2 regions of the Marinomonas epiphytica genome follow, and region 2 is predicted to be linked to the other one. Evidence: predicted binding sites of a transcription regulator. Region 2 holds the regulator's gene; the other holds the start of a gene.

Region 1 (3,608 bases), on a different contig from region 2:
GCTCAGGGTAAGCAATAGCAGCACCCAGCGAAGAGTTCTTCGCAAGGTTTAGGTATTGGCTAGTGAGTGGCGGAATAATAACGCGTAGAGCTTGAGGTAGGACAATAAGGCGCTGAGTCAGATTGTCTTTCAAGCCCAAGGAGCGAGCGGCCTCAGTTTGTCCCCAGTTTACAGACAAAATACCCGCACGAACGATCTCGGCAATAAATGAACCTGTATAAGTTGATAACGCAACCAATACAGCGACAAACTCAGGAGGAAGCACCATACCGCCAGTGACGTTAAAGCGACTTTTCTGAGGAAGGTCAAATTCAATCGGGAAACCAGACACAGCCAATGCAAGGAAGGTAACAAGGATAATAGTGCCTAAAGAAGCCCAGTAAGCAGGGAACCAAACACCGGTTTTCGTTTGTCGTTTTTTCGCCCAGATGATGATGCCGATAGAAGCGACAATGGACAAAATAAACCCTGCAATCACGACCCCAAAACCGTCTTGAGTAATCGGGTTAGGAGAGTAGATGCCTCGTTTATTTAGGAGAAAGTCACCTAACTCAAAGCTATTTCGTGGTGCAGGTAACGCAGCTAGTACAGCAAAATACCAAAAGAACATTTGCAGTAGCAGAGGAACGTTACGTAAGGTTTCTATGTACACAGTGGCTAAACGGGCTACTAGCCAGTTTTTTGATAGCCTAGCCAAACCCATGATCACGCCGATCACAGTGGCTAAAATAATGCCCAAGAGAGAAATAACAAAGGTGTTTATTAGGGCAACGACAAAAGCTCGTCCATAAGTGTCTGCTTCTGTGTATTCAATAAGGTGAATAAGGACGGGAAATCCAGCAGGTTCATTAAAGAAAGAAAAACCCGTGGAAATGCCTCGGTTGGCTAAGTTCGCTTGAAGGTTACTGAACAAGTAGTAACCCACAAATGCAACAACAGCCAAGAGTATAATTTGAAAGATAAGGGCACGAGTGCCAGCATCATTCAATAGACTTGTATTGCTAGAAGTATTTTTATCGCTCATCTTAATTCAGGCAAAAAATGCTCGTCAGATGTGGTAGAAAAGGCGGGAGATGTCTCGGTGGCAAAGTGCCACCGAGAAGTACCCTAAAGGTATATAGCTAGGAAAGATTAACGTACTGGTGGCGCGTACATTACGCCGCCTTCAGTCCATAAGTTGTTGATACCGCGTGGTAGGCCAACCGGAGTAGAAGGTCCAACGTTACGTTCAAATACTTCACCGTAGTTACCTACTAGAGAAATAACGTTGTAAGCCCAGTCAGCTGGTAGACCAAGTTGAGCACCCATGTCACCTTCAACACCTAGAAGACGTTTGATGCCTGGATCCGTTGTTTCGCTCTTGATTTTCGCAACGTTGTCAGAAGAAATACCCATTTCTTCAGCGTTAACCTGTACGAACATTGCCCAAGTTACGATATCTTTCCACTGGTTGTCGCCATGGCGAACAACAGGGCCTAGAGGCTCTTTAGAAATAGTTTCAGAAAGAATTACGTGAGCAGAAGGATCGGATAGTTTAGAACGGTGAGCAGCTAGACCTGACTTATCTGTTGTGAATACATCACAACGACCAGATGCGTATGCAGCTAGAGCTTCGTCAGCTTTCTGAACGATAACTGGAACGTAAGACAATTGATGTTTACGGAAGAAGTCAGCCATGTTCAATTCAGTCGTTGTACCTTGCTCAGTACAAACAGTCGCACCGTCAAGGTCAAGAGCAGACTCTACACCTAGATCTTTACGAACCATGAAACCTTGACCGTCGTAGAAGTTAACGGTTGTAAAGTCTAGGCCCAAAGAAGAGTCACGAGTGTAAGTCCAAGTAGTGTTACGAGAAAGAACGTCGATTTCACCAGATTGTAGGGCAGTGAAACGCTCTTTAGCAGATAGAGGAGTAAATTTAACGGCCTGAGCATCGCCAAAAATAGCAGCTGCAGCTGCGCGACATGCGTCTACGTCGATGCCTGTCCAGTTACCAGAATCATCGGCGTTAGAGAAACCTGGAACACCCTGACTCACACCACATTGGATGAAGCCTTTTGCTTTAACATCATCAAGAGTTGCGGCAGCAGCGGCAGTACTAAGCGTTGCAGCAACTGCTGCGGTAGAAACTAATTTACCTACGTTAGATTTCATTTATAAGCCTCCCAGGCGATTGTTATGTTGTTATCTTGCTTGTTTTAGTTAGAAAGAGTGCAAACTCTAGTGTTTTATATAAGCAAAAACGTTGCCAACATTTTGTTATTCTATTTTTATTGTAGTTATGCAGTGTATTCTTCTAAATAGTCACCGCATGACCTAATAGAATTATTCTTTAGTGTCATAGTCAAGTAGAAAGTTTCATAAAATATGGCCTTGGTGCGGTTTTTTTACACATTTAAAGCAAAAATATTGCAATCTTATGTCGCTTTTAAAGATTCCAAATATTGACAAAAAGCATATGCCGCAAGGGTTAGAGCTAAGCGCATTTTTTTAAATGCACTGTTATAGTGATTTTTTGTCGAATCGTTAGTTTTTTTGATTACATTTTGTAAATTACGCACTTGTTTAGGGCGTTGGTGCTGAAAGTTCTCATATTTGTCGTAAACTATACTTAAAAGGGTTACCCACGAAATGCAATTTGCATGCTAGAATCGACCTTTACCTGCCAGTTTTATGAGGAGGCCGCGCCTAATGGAAAGCTCTACCAAGCCACTTGATCGCTTAGACAAAAAAATTCTTCGCGAGCTACAGCTGAACGGACGTTTATCAAATGTTGAGTTGGCGAGCCGAGTAGGGTTAAGTGCTACCCCTTGCTTAGAACGTGTCAGAAGACTAGAACGAAATGGTTATATCACAGGTTACTGCGCCCTAGTTGACCCTAAAAAAGTAGAGGCTGGCTTGCTGGTGTTTGTAGAGATTCGCCTTAAAACAACCTCACCTGAAGGTTTCCAAGAATTTAAAGCGAGTGTATCTGAAGTGCCTGAAATTCTAGAGTGTCACCTAATTGCGGGTGATTTCGAATATTTGCTTAAAGCGCGTGTGTCCAATATGGATGCGTATCGCCGCTTACTGGGCGAGACCCTACTGACCTTACCTCATGTCAGAGAGTCCCGTACTTATGTAGCTATGGAAGAAGTTAAAAACACGACGGTGGTGAGTATTCCGTAGCTAAGGCCTAAGAGCGGCTTAGTAAGCTACGAAGAAAACGATTGAATTGTTGGAACTTGTTTTCGGATTCTTGCTGCTTTGTATAGTGTAAGGCTAAATTACTTGCCTTCTTTTTTATCGAAGCGCTTTTGGTCTTGTCTTTAATGGGCTTTCTAGGCTCCACAACGCAATTTTCTTCGTAAGGTGCTTCAAAGTAAGTGGCATCGCAAACAATATAGTCTTGTCCATTCCACTCACTTAGTTGCAGGCTAAAACGACCTGCGCCAGGGGGCTGTTCAGACAGACTTAACGCATATTGGCAATGCTCAAGACTTTGCTGACCAAGTAACTCACCAATTTCTGTTGTTGCGACCAAGCAATGGCAGAGCTCTTCACTATCTGCTTTTTCGAATAAAGCGAACAATTGTAATCGTAGATGGCCACTTAGGTTGCCTGTGGTA
Region 2 (9,813 bases):
CTATTTTGTAGCAAAAATAGACACGAATGAAGTGGTCAGGGTGAGAGATAAAATGCCCTGCCAGCTTCATCGTAGAATTGGGGTTTAGTCACTAAGTCCCAATTTTTTTTCTTGGGCTTCTCTTAAAAAGCGAAATAGCTTTTTGCGGTTGGTGGTATTGGCCCCTTTTTGTACTTCTTTTTGTGAGGCGCGAATCAATTGACGCAATTGCTGAATGTCTTCAAGTTCAGGGTGTTCGGCTAAGTAGTCTGACAACGCGGCTTTGCTGTTCTCACCGATCAAGGTATCACGGGTTTGTTCCAGTTGATGAAAAAGCTTGTTGTAAGCTGCAGAGGTAGTGTCAAATAACGCGACCTGGTGCTCAATGGCTTCGTGGTCTTCGGTGCGCATGATTTTACCAATGTACTGTAAGTGTCTGCGCATGGCTTCATGTTGCTTTATGCGGTCGGCCTCTGCAAGGGCATCACGCAGAGTATCCGACATAGGAACCTTCTTTTGCTGTCCTTTACTAAGAGACAGTAATTTCTTGCCTAGTACTTGTAAGGCCTCCATTTCTCTTTTGATTTGGGTTTTACTTTTCGGGAGGTCTTCTTCGTTATCAAATTGATCAAAATCAGTCATGGGAACCTATATTAAGAAAATAGTGGCCAGTCCTAAGAAGGACAAAAAGCCTACAACGTCGGTTACGGTTGTTAGAATTACACTGCCAGCCAGAGCGGGGTCAATACCAAGTTTTTTGAGTAACAGTGGTAATAGAGTGCCTGTTAGGGCGGCAAATAAAAGATTTATTACTATCGCACCTGCAATAATGTAGGCGATTTGAATATCATCAAACCACACTGCGGTAAGTGCTGCAATGACAGTGGCCCAGAGTATACCATTAATCATACCAACAATGAGCTCTCTGTTCAGTAGCCAGCGTGCGTTTGTCGGACCGATTTGATCCAGTGCGATGCCTCGAATAACGAGAGTTAATACTTGAGAGCCGGCAATTCCACCCATACTGGCAACAATGGGCATGAGTATGGCGAGGGCGACAACTTTGTCGAGGGTGTCTTGAAACAGGCCAATTACATAGGAAGCAGTGAACGCAGTAATTAAATTGATCCCTAGCCATACCGCCCGGCGGCGAGTGGTTTTCATGATGGGCGAGAAAGTATCTTCATCGTCGTCAAGGCCTGCCATGCTAAGCATGGAGTGTTCTGCTTCATCACGAATAACATCGACCACATCATCAATGGTGATACGGCCCAAGAGCTTTTGGCTCTCTTCGTCTATTACGGGGGCGGACACTAAATCCATTTTTTCGAACAGCTGGGCTACATCACTAACAGGCGTGTTGGCGTGCAAAGGAGTGATTTCGGTTTCCATGATATCCCGAACTCGGGTATCGGCATCTGCAACTAATAACTTAGTAATGGGTAACGAGCCTAGCAGGCGATCGGAGCGGCTTACTACCAAGATGCTGTCTGTCATATCAGGCAGCTCTTCATGGCGGCGTAAATAACGGAAGACAATATCAACGGTGATGTTGGGGCGCACCGTAATGGTGTCCGTATTCATCAAACCGCCTGCGGAGTCTTCTGAGTAGCTAAGCAGTGTTTCAACGCGAGTTCTGTCTTGCGCGCTCATGGACGCAAGAACTTCTTTTACAACCGTTTCGGGTAGATACTGAAGTAAGTCGGCTAAGTCATCGTTTTCAAAATTCTCAGACACAGCAACAACACGCTCTGTGTCCATTTCTTTTAAGAAGGTAAGACTGATATCTTCATTCAGGTACTGAAGTACTTCACCTTCATTTTGTGAATCAATAAGCTCCCAGAGAAGCTTACGTTCCTTAGGAGGAGACGATTCCAATAGGCGAGCAACATCTTGAGCCGGTAAAGCACCATTAAGAAGGTAACGAATCTGCATGGTTTTACCGGACTCAAGAGAGTCGGTAACGGTTTGCAGATGTTGTAGGGTGCTTTGTTCAGACATAGGGGTTACTCGTCTTCCCCGAACTTGTCTTCAATGAGGGCAACAATGGCCGCGAGCGCTTCCGTTTCATCATCACCGTTAGTTTTAATGGTGATCTGAGTTCCTTTGCTAGCCGCTAGCATCATCATTGCCATGATGCTTTTGCCATCCACATTACGACCGTCCTTCTCAATGGTAATGTCGCAAGAAAAACGTGTAGTGGTTTCAATGAGCTTGCCAGCAGCTCGAGCGTGCAGTCCCAGCTTGTTGATAATAGTTATGGATGTTTTTTGCATAGGCCTTCCTTTATAACAGAGATTTGAAGGTCATATAGAGGGCTTCATCATCCTGAGCCCCTCGTAATTTGTCCAATGCCTCTGGTGATTGAGCAAGTTCTGCTATTTGCGCTAATGTTGCCAAATGATGATTACATTCATGTGGCGGTGCGATTAAAGCGAAAATAAGATCAACGGGTTTTCTATCAATAGAATCAAAGTCAATCGCTTCTTGTAATGACATTACCACAATCGCAGAGCGATTCGCAGTATCTAGCCGACAATGGGGAATAGCTAAGCCAGAGCCAATACCGGTACTGCCCAGTTTTTCTCGGCTAAGTAAGGCGTCGTACACCGCACTTTCTTCACAATGCAAACGGTCTGCAACGATGCAAGCTAAATTTTCGAGAGCGCGTTTCTTGCTTACAATATCTTTTTTTGCAAAAACCAAATCAGCTTTAAGTAGGGTATCCAATGGCATGGTTTTATAGTATCCGTTTAAATCAGTCGTTTACGTTCGTTTGAGGGTGGGATGTTCATCGCTTCACGATATTTCGCTACCGTTCGGCGAGCAACTTGAATGCCTTGGTCGGCCAAGGTGTTTGCTAATTTATTGTCACTCAAGGGTTTCTGTGCGGGTTCTTCAGCCACGAGCTTTTTAATCATTGCACGAATAGCCGTTGAGGAGCACTCGCCACCAGAAGCCGTGTTAACATGGCTTGAGAAAAAGTATTTCAGCTCAAAGATACCTTTGGGTGTATGCATAAACTTTTGTGTCGTAACTCGCGATATCGTGGATTCATGCATGCCTACTTCTTCCGCGACATCATGAAGAACCATGGGTTTCATTGCTTCTTCGCCAAGTTCGAAGAAGTCAATTTGTCGGTTCACGATACAGCTGGCGACTTTCAATAAGGTTTCGTTACGACTTTGTAAGCTTTTAATGAACCACTTCGCTTCTTGCAGTGAGTTTTTAATGTAGGTGGCATCTTCACTTTTCGCTGCCGTGTTGGCCATGGCTGAATAAGTTTCATTAATTTTTACGGGAGGAAGGGCGTCATTATTGAGCTCAACTTGCCAAGTACCTTTTATCTTTTTTACGCTGACATCAGGAATCACATAATCCGTGTTTAAGTTGTCTACCGCAGAGCCTGGGCGCGGGTTGAGTTGTTGAATTAACGTCACAACTTCTTTTAGAGCCGCTTCTTTGAGCTTTGTTTTGCGAGTTAATTGGGCAAAATCTCGGCTACCTAATAGGCCTAAGTGATTGTCTATTAAATTGTGTGTGCTCTTGTATAAAGGGTGATCTCGGTACGCTTCTAATTGTACGAGTAAGCAGTCACGTAAATCGATTGAACACACACCAACCGGATCAAAGCGTTGTAGTCGATGTTGAACGGCAATGACTTCGTCAATTTCGAGTTCTTCAAGTTCAGCACTTAAAGCTTCGCAAATTTCTTCCGTAGAAATGCTCAAATAACCATCAGATTTAACACATTCGATGATGGCGTAGGCAATTTCAATGTCACGGTCAGACATGTGAGTTAGGTTAAGCTGCCAAATTAAATGGTCTTGAATATTTTCTTCTGGGGCATTGCGACTTTCAAAGTCACTTTCCCCTTCAAAGCTTGACACATCACTTACTGAGGCTGAATTTTGGTAGGTGTCGTCCCAGTTACTGTCTATCGAAAGCTCTTCTGGAATGCTGTCAGTCCATTCGGATTCAAGTCGTGCTTCCTCAGGGTTGGATTCAGCTTCAGTGCTTCTCTCGTCGGTCTTTTTCTCGGTTTTGCTTTCGATACTGTTGTTTTCGGCAGGAGTATTTGCCAGTTCATCATCGATTTCTAACAATGGGTTAGACTCAAGAAACTCATGGATTTCTTGCTGTAAATCTAAGGTGGATAACTGTAACAAGCGAATGGCTTGCTGCAGTTGAGGGGTCATCGTCAGTTGTTGACCGATTTTTAATTGTAACGACTGCTTCATAGAGCAACACTTAGTAATTTAAGTTGGAACAAGATATGCATACTACTCTCTTTATCTAATAATGATAAGGGTTATAGACGGAAATCGTCGCCAAGATACACCTTTTTTACCTGCTCATTATTAATAACCGTCTCGGCGTCGCCAGAAGCGATAATATGGCCGTTACCGACAATATACGCCTTATCACAAATATCTAACGTTTCCCTTACGTTATGGTCGGTAATTAATACACCAATGCCACTTTCTTGAAGGTGTTTGATGATCAGCTTTATATCCCCAACGGAAATGGGGTCGACCCCAGCGAAAGGTTCATCCAGCAATACAAATTTAGGGTTCATGGCGAGGGCACGAGCAATCTCTACTCGACGTCGTTCGCCACCTGATAGAGCCATACCTAGGTTTTTTCGAATGTGGGTAACATGAAACTCTTCTAGTAGGGATTCAAGTTTGGCTTGTTGCTGCTGTTTGTTTAGGTCTTTGCGGGTTTCTAAAATGGCCAGAATGTTGTCTTCGACAGACATTTTTCGAAAAATTGACGCTTCTTGTGGTAGATAGCCAATGCCTTTTTGGGCGCGTGTATGCATCGCATTATGGGTAACATCTTGGCCGTCAATGAAAATTCCGCCTGCATCATTTGTGACCATGCCGACTATCATATAAAAGCAGGTGGTTTTACCTGCGCCGTTCGGTCCGAGTAGACCAACGGCTTGACCAGACTCAACCGCCAAAGAGACATCTTTAACGACTTGGCGCTTCTTATAGCTTTTAGCGAGGTTCTTTGCTTCTAATAGTGCCATTTAGTTCTCATCTTGTGCTGCTTGGGGTTGCAGGGTCATAGAAACGCGACCAGTATCCGTTTTGTTTGCTTGGAAAGCGCCACTGTTTACCATGTAAAGTATGTAATCGGCAGATACTTTATTGTCGATCCGATTTAGGTAGCCATTGCCTGAGATTTCAAGTTTTGCCTCTAGCGTTGAATAATCAATGTTATCCCCTTGGCTAATAACCATGTTGCCTGCTTCATCGATTTGTTGGCTGAACTTGGCTGGCGAGCCTTTGGCTTTAAGCTTGTTAAATTTTTGGGTTTGCGGATTGGTGCTGATTTTTAAATACTCAGCCTCAATTTCAATGGTGCCCTGGGTAATGAGAACGTTACCCTTATAAATCGCTTCGCCTGTGGTTTGGTTGAACGAAGCTTCGTCTGCTTGAATTTCTAACGGTTGCTCCGTGTCGCTTGGCAGCGCAGTAGCAAGGGAAGTAAGGCAACATGAAGCTAGAAAAAGAGTTAACTTAGCGAGTTGGTTCATAATGTCCTCTTACCGGTTTGGTCATGATTACTTCACCGGAATTGATAAAAGCTGTGATCTTACTTGCACTGGTAATGCCTTGAGTGGAATAAAGCTTGGCATTTCCATAGCTGCTTAACGATTGATCTTTATCAAGATAGTGTACCGTGTCTGCAGATAAAGTGATATCAGCGGCACCGACTTGGCGTTTTAGCGCTTTTGCATCTTGAGTTAATAAAATGTCTTTGCTGCCATCTTCTATTACGCCCTGTAATGATTCGGCACTCCAGCTACTGGTGTCGGCATGGCGCTCTACAAAAGGAAATTCAAGCAGTGTTTTTTTTGCCGCTAGATAATGTAATGTTTTTGCAGCCTCTAGTGTCTCAATGAGTTTGCCTGAAGGATCGAATTCCTTTACTCGTACTTGCGTAATGAAATAATCAGGAGAGCTACTTAGGGACTCTGTGGTAACAAGGTTAGATTGAGGTCCCTTACCCACTATAAACAGTAAGCCGGCTGCACCTACTAGAGCGCCAAATAAAAACCACTTTTTCAAACTCATACCAAGCATTTTGAATCCACGTTAGCTACTTGTTCCCATAAGTATTAAATATACGCCATAAGACCCGACCAAAGGTAGGCCTAGCCATCTAGGAATTTGTTTGTTTTGAGCGCGATTAAAGAGAAAAACAGCAGCAGCCATTACAAGGGTTAGAGCGAGCACCCAAGGAAAGTCACGAGACATTATTTGGTTATCGGTGACTCCTGGAGCAATGAGTGCAGGAAGAGGTAAAACCGTAGCCAAGTTAAAAATGTTTGACCCTAAAACATTGCCAATGGCGATGTCATGGTGACCTTTACGTACACTACTAACGGATGCGGCGAGTTCTGGTAGGCTAGTGCCGATCGCGACAATGGTTAATCCGATCACCAGTTCGCTCACGCCAAGCGCTGTGGCGATCCCTGTCGCTCCCCACACCAAGAGTTTTGAGCTGCCAATCAGTACAGCCAATCCTACGACGGCAATCAAGACCGATTTGCCAACCGAACCGCCATCGTCTTCTGGGAGCTCAGCGGCGAGTTCTTCTTCTAAGTCTTTGGCGTTTCTTAATAAAATAAGAAGAATAATAATGAAGGCAATAAGTAGAGCGCATCCGTCAAAAACACTCAAATGACCATCCCATAGTAATAGGCCAGATAAAAGTGTAATGGCTAATACCAGAGGCACTTCTTTAGTGGCTAGGCCTTTTGCAATAGGAATGGAGGAGAGCAATAGAGTGATGCCGAATACCAGACCAATATTGGCAATGTTGGAACCAAGGACATTACCAATGGCAATTTCTGGTGCCTGGTCAAACGCTGCGATGGCAGATACCACCATTTCTGGTGCAGAGGTGCCTAAAGCCACTAACGTAATGCCAATGACCATAGGGCTAACGTTTAATTTTTCAGCAACTAAAGCAGCATGCTCAATGAACTTGTCAGAGCTTAATACCAGTAATACCAGACCGGCTAACAGAGCAGCGGAATAAAGCAGCATAATGTCGATATATCTCAAAAACTTAAGGGACGTACATTTAATGAGGTTTGGCGGGTAAATTCAAGACTTGATCTTTGAAACAAAATGGGATTTGTCTCCTGTTCAATAGGCTTTTTAAGGTCTGAGTGATAACATTTATCCCATTATTCTACGGATTAGGGTATTTCGCCAATGGATGCATATATAGAAGTCCAAAATCTTAAGTTCTCTCGAGCTGACAGAGTGATATACGAAGATGTCACTTTAACCATACCCAAAGGTAAGGTGACCGCGGTGATGGGGCCGAGTGGGACGGGAAAGACAACCTTATTGCGGTTGATCGCAGCACAACTGACACCTGATGAAGGGCATATCTTTGTGGACGGGCAAGATGTACATGCTTTGTCTCGATCTTCTCTTTATGAAGTGCGAAAAAAATTAGGCATGTTGTTTCAAAGTGGTGCTTTGTTTAGTGATATGTCGGTTTATGAAAATGTTGCTTTTCCGTTACAAGAACATACAAAACTGTCGGAAGAAGCGATTCAAGAAAGGGTGAAAAACAAGCTGCACAGTGTTGGCTTACGTGGCGCCGCCCACCTTTTGCCCTCTGAGTTGTCCGGAGGAATGGCTCGTCGTGTCGCTTTGGCTCGTGCCATTGCATTGGATCCTGAGCTGGTTATGTATGATGAGCCTTTTACAGGACAAGATCCCATATCAAAAGGTGTGCTGGTGGAGTTAATCCGTAACCTCAATACAGATACAGACATAACTTCGGTGTTGGTGTCTCACGATGTTGAAGAATCTTTATCTATTGCAGACCATGTTTGTATTCTAGCGGGTGGGCGAGTGATTGCAGAAGGGAGTGCTGAACATATTCGAGCGTCACAAGACCCAAGGGTGAAACAGTTTCTTCAAGGCCAGCCAGATGGTCCTGTGCCGTTTCACTACCCAGAGACAAAAGGTAACCATGAAAACACAAGGAGTTCATTATGAGTGGCTTGGTCGGGCTAGGTAGCGCGGCGTTATTATGGCTTAGCTCCGTGGGGCGAGCAGGGATTTTCTTATTTCAAAGTGTGGCTCGTGTTCCTGTTAGGCCAGCAGAAGCGATGAACTTATTGGTTAAGCAGTTATATTCTGTCGGTGTGCTGTCTCTGGTTATAGTGGTGGTGTCGGGGGCTTTTATCGGCATGGTTTTATCCCTGCAAGGTTACAGTATTCTTGCTAAATTTGGCTCGGAAGATGCGGTAGGGCAGCTGTTAGCGTTATCGCTGTTAAGAGAGTTGGGTCCCGTGGTAACCGCCTTATTGTTTGCGGGGCGAGCTGGTTCTTCTTTAACTGCCGAAATTGGTCTTATGAAAGCAACAGAACAATTGTCTAGCTATGAAATGATGGGGGTAGACCCTTTGCGTCGAGTGGTCGCGCCGAGGTTTATCGCTGGCGTGATTTGCTTGCCATTGCTGAGCCTCATTTTTACCGCGGTTGGTATTATTGGTGGCCTTATGGTGTCAGTGGGCTGGCTAGGTGTTCATGATGGTGCTTTTTGGTCTCTCATGCAGCAGTCGGTGTATTTTGATACGGATATCATTAATGGGGTGATTAAAGCCGTTTGCTTTGCCATTGTGGTTACTTGGATTGCCGTTTATCAAGGGTATGAGTGTATACCCACGTCAGAAGGAATTGGTAAAGCCACTACCCGCACCGTGGTGTTGGGTTCGTTGGCTATTCTAGCGTTAGATTTTGTATTAACTGCAGCCATGTTTGGGGATTTTTAAAATGAGAAATAAACGTACGGAACTTTTTGTAGGCTGTTTTATCGTATTGGGTATGGCGGCGTTTGTGTATTTGGCAGTGCAGGTGAGTGGTTTAGCCTTTGCCAGTAAAAAAGATACTTATCAGGTAGTGGCGCGCTTTGACGACATAGCAGGTTTGTCGGAACGGGCTAAAGTCACCATTGCTGGCGTAGGTGTGGGTGATGTGGAGTCCATCACCTTTGATAAAGAGCTTTATATGGCCTTAGTAACAATGAACATACGTTCAGATATTAACAATATTCCAACGGACAGTTCGGTGGCCATTTTAACCAGTGGCTTGTTAGGTGAAAAGTATTTAGGGATCACGATAGGGGCCGACGATGAAGTGCTAGAAAATGGTGGTGAGATTTATGACACTCAATCGTCATTGGTACTTGAAAACCTGATTAGTCAGTTCTTATTTCAATCTGGAGACTCAGAGGAATAAAACATGTTGAAGTTTATAAAAGGTTTGGTGTTATTGGCTGTGTTGTCTATACACTCTGTTTGGGCAAATCCAGAAGGGGCGCGTGATGCCGTAATTGATGTGATCGAATCCTTCCGAACGCAAATAGTGGCGGACAAAGACATATTATCAAAAGATCCCGTGTTGCTTAATCAGCGTGTCGATGGCATTTTGTCTGACGTGGTTGATTTTGATGTGTTGTCACGCCGAGTGATGGGAAAGTACTATCGTCGTGCTTCAAAAGAGCAGCGCACCCGTTTTTCTCAAGAAACCAAGCGGGCTTTACTTAACACTTATGGTAAGTCAATTTTAGAGTTTGATGCGGATAAAATTAAGGTTTTGCCGTTGGGGCCTCAGCGTAAAGGAAAAAGTGTTAAGGTTGACGTTGAAGCGGAGCTTGAAGCGGCGGGTAAACTGAATATTACCTTTGAAATGAAAGAGCGTGGTGCGAATTGGATACTGGATAATGTTGTGATCAATGGCATTAATTTTGGTCTGACATTCCGTAAGCAGTTTGCCACCATGATGCAAC

Evidence for each region. The regulator sigma-54, encoded in region 2, starts transcription at its own class of promoters, with help from an activator protein. The targets are predictions, from matches to a motif close to TGGCACNNNNNTTGCTNT.
Region 1: the regulator sigma-54 is predicted to act here: its motif matches at 2,234-2,251, upstream of ACYVGZ_RS12885 (amino acid ABC transporter substrate-binding protein).

The regions. Positions count from the first base shown of each region.
Region 1 is NZ_BAAGVX010000038.1:99,990-103,597, reverse strand. It holds gene ACYVGZ_RS12890 (amino acid ABC transporter permease) at 1-1,024, opposite strand, end outside; gene ACYVGZ_RS12885 (amino acid ABC transporter substrate-binding protein) at 1,132-2,154, opposite strand; gene lrp (leucine-responsive transcriptional regulator Lrp) at 2,692-3,168, shown strand; gene ACYVGZ_RS12875 (hypothetical protein) at 3,176-3,608, opposite strand, start outside.
Region 2 is NZ_BAAGVX010000002.1:192,026-201,838, reverse strand. It holds gene ACYVGZ_RS01480 (carbon-nitrogen hydrolase family protein) at 1-88, shown strand, start outside; gene yjgA (ribosome biogenesis factor YjgA) at 85-621, opposite strand; gene mgtE (magnesium transporter) at 628-1,980, opposite strand; gene ACYVGZ_RS01465 (HPr family phosphocarrier protein) at 1,986-2,255, opposite strand; gene ACYVGZ_RS01460 (PTS sugar transporter subunit IIA) at 2,266-2,715, opposite strand; gene ACYVGZ_RS01455 (RNA polymerase factor sigma-54) at 2,733-4,220, opposite strand; gene lptB (LPS export ABC transporter ATP-binding protein) at 4,292-5,017, opposite strand; gene lptA (lipopolysaccharide transport periplasmic protein LptA) at 5,018-5,527, opposite strand; gene lptC (LPS export ABC transporter periplasmic protein LptC) at 5,511-6,068, opposite strand; gene ACYVGZ_RS01435 (calcium/sodium antiporter) at 6,090-7,046, opposite strand; gene ACYVGZ_RS01430 (ABC transporter ATP-binding protein) at 7,218-8,018, shown strand; gene mlaE (lipid asymmetry maintenance ABC transporter permease subunit MlaE) at 8,015-8,797, shown strand; gene mlaD (outer membrane lipid asymmetry maintenance protein MlaD) at 8,799-9,263, shown strand; gene ACYVGZ_RS01415 (MlaC/ttg2D family ABC transporter substrate-binding protein) at 9,267-9,813, shown strand, end outside.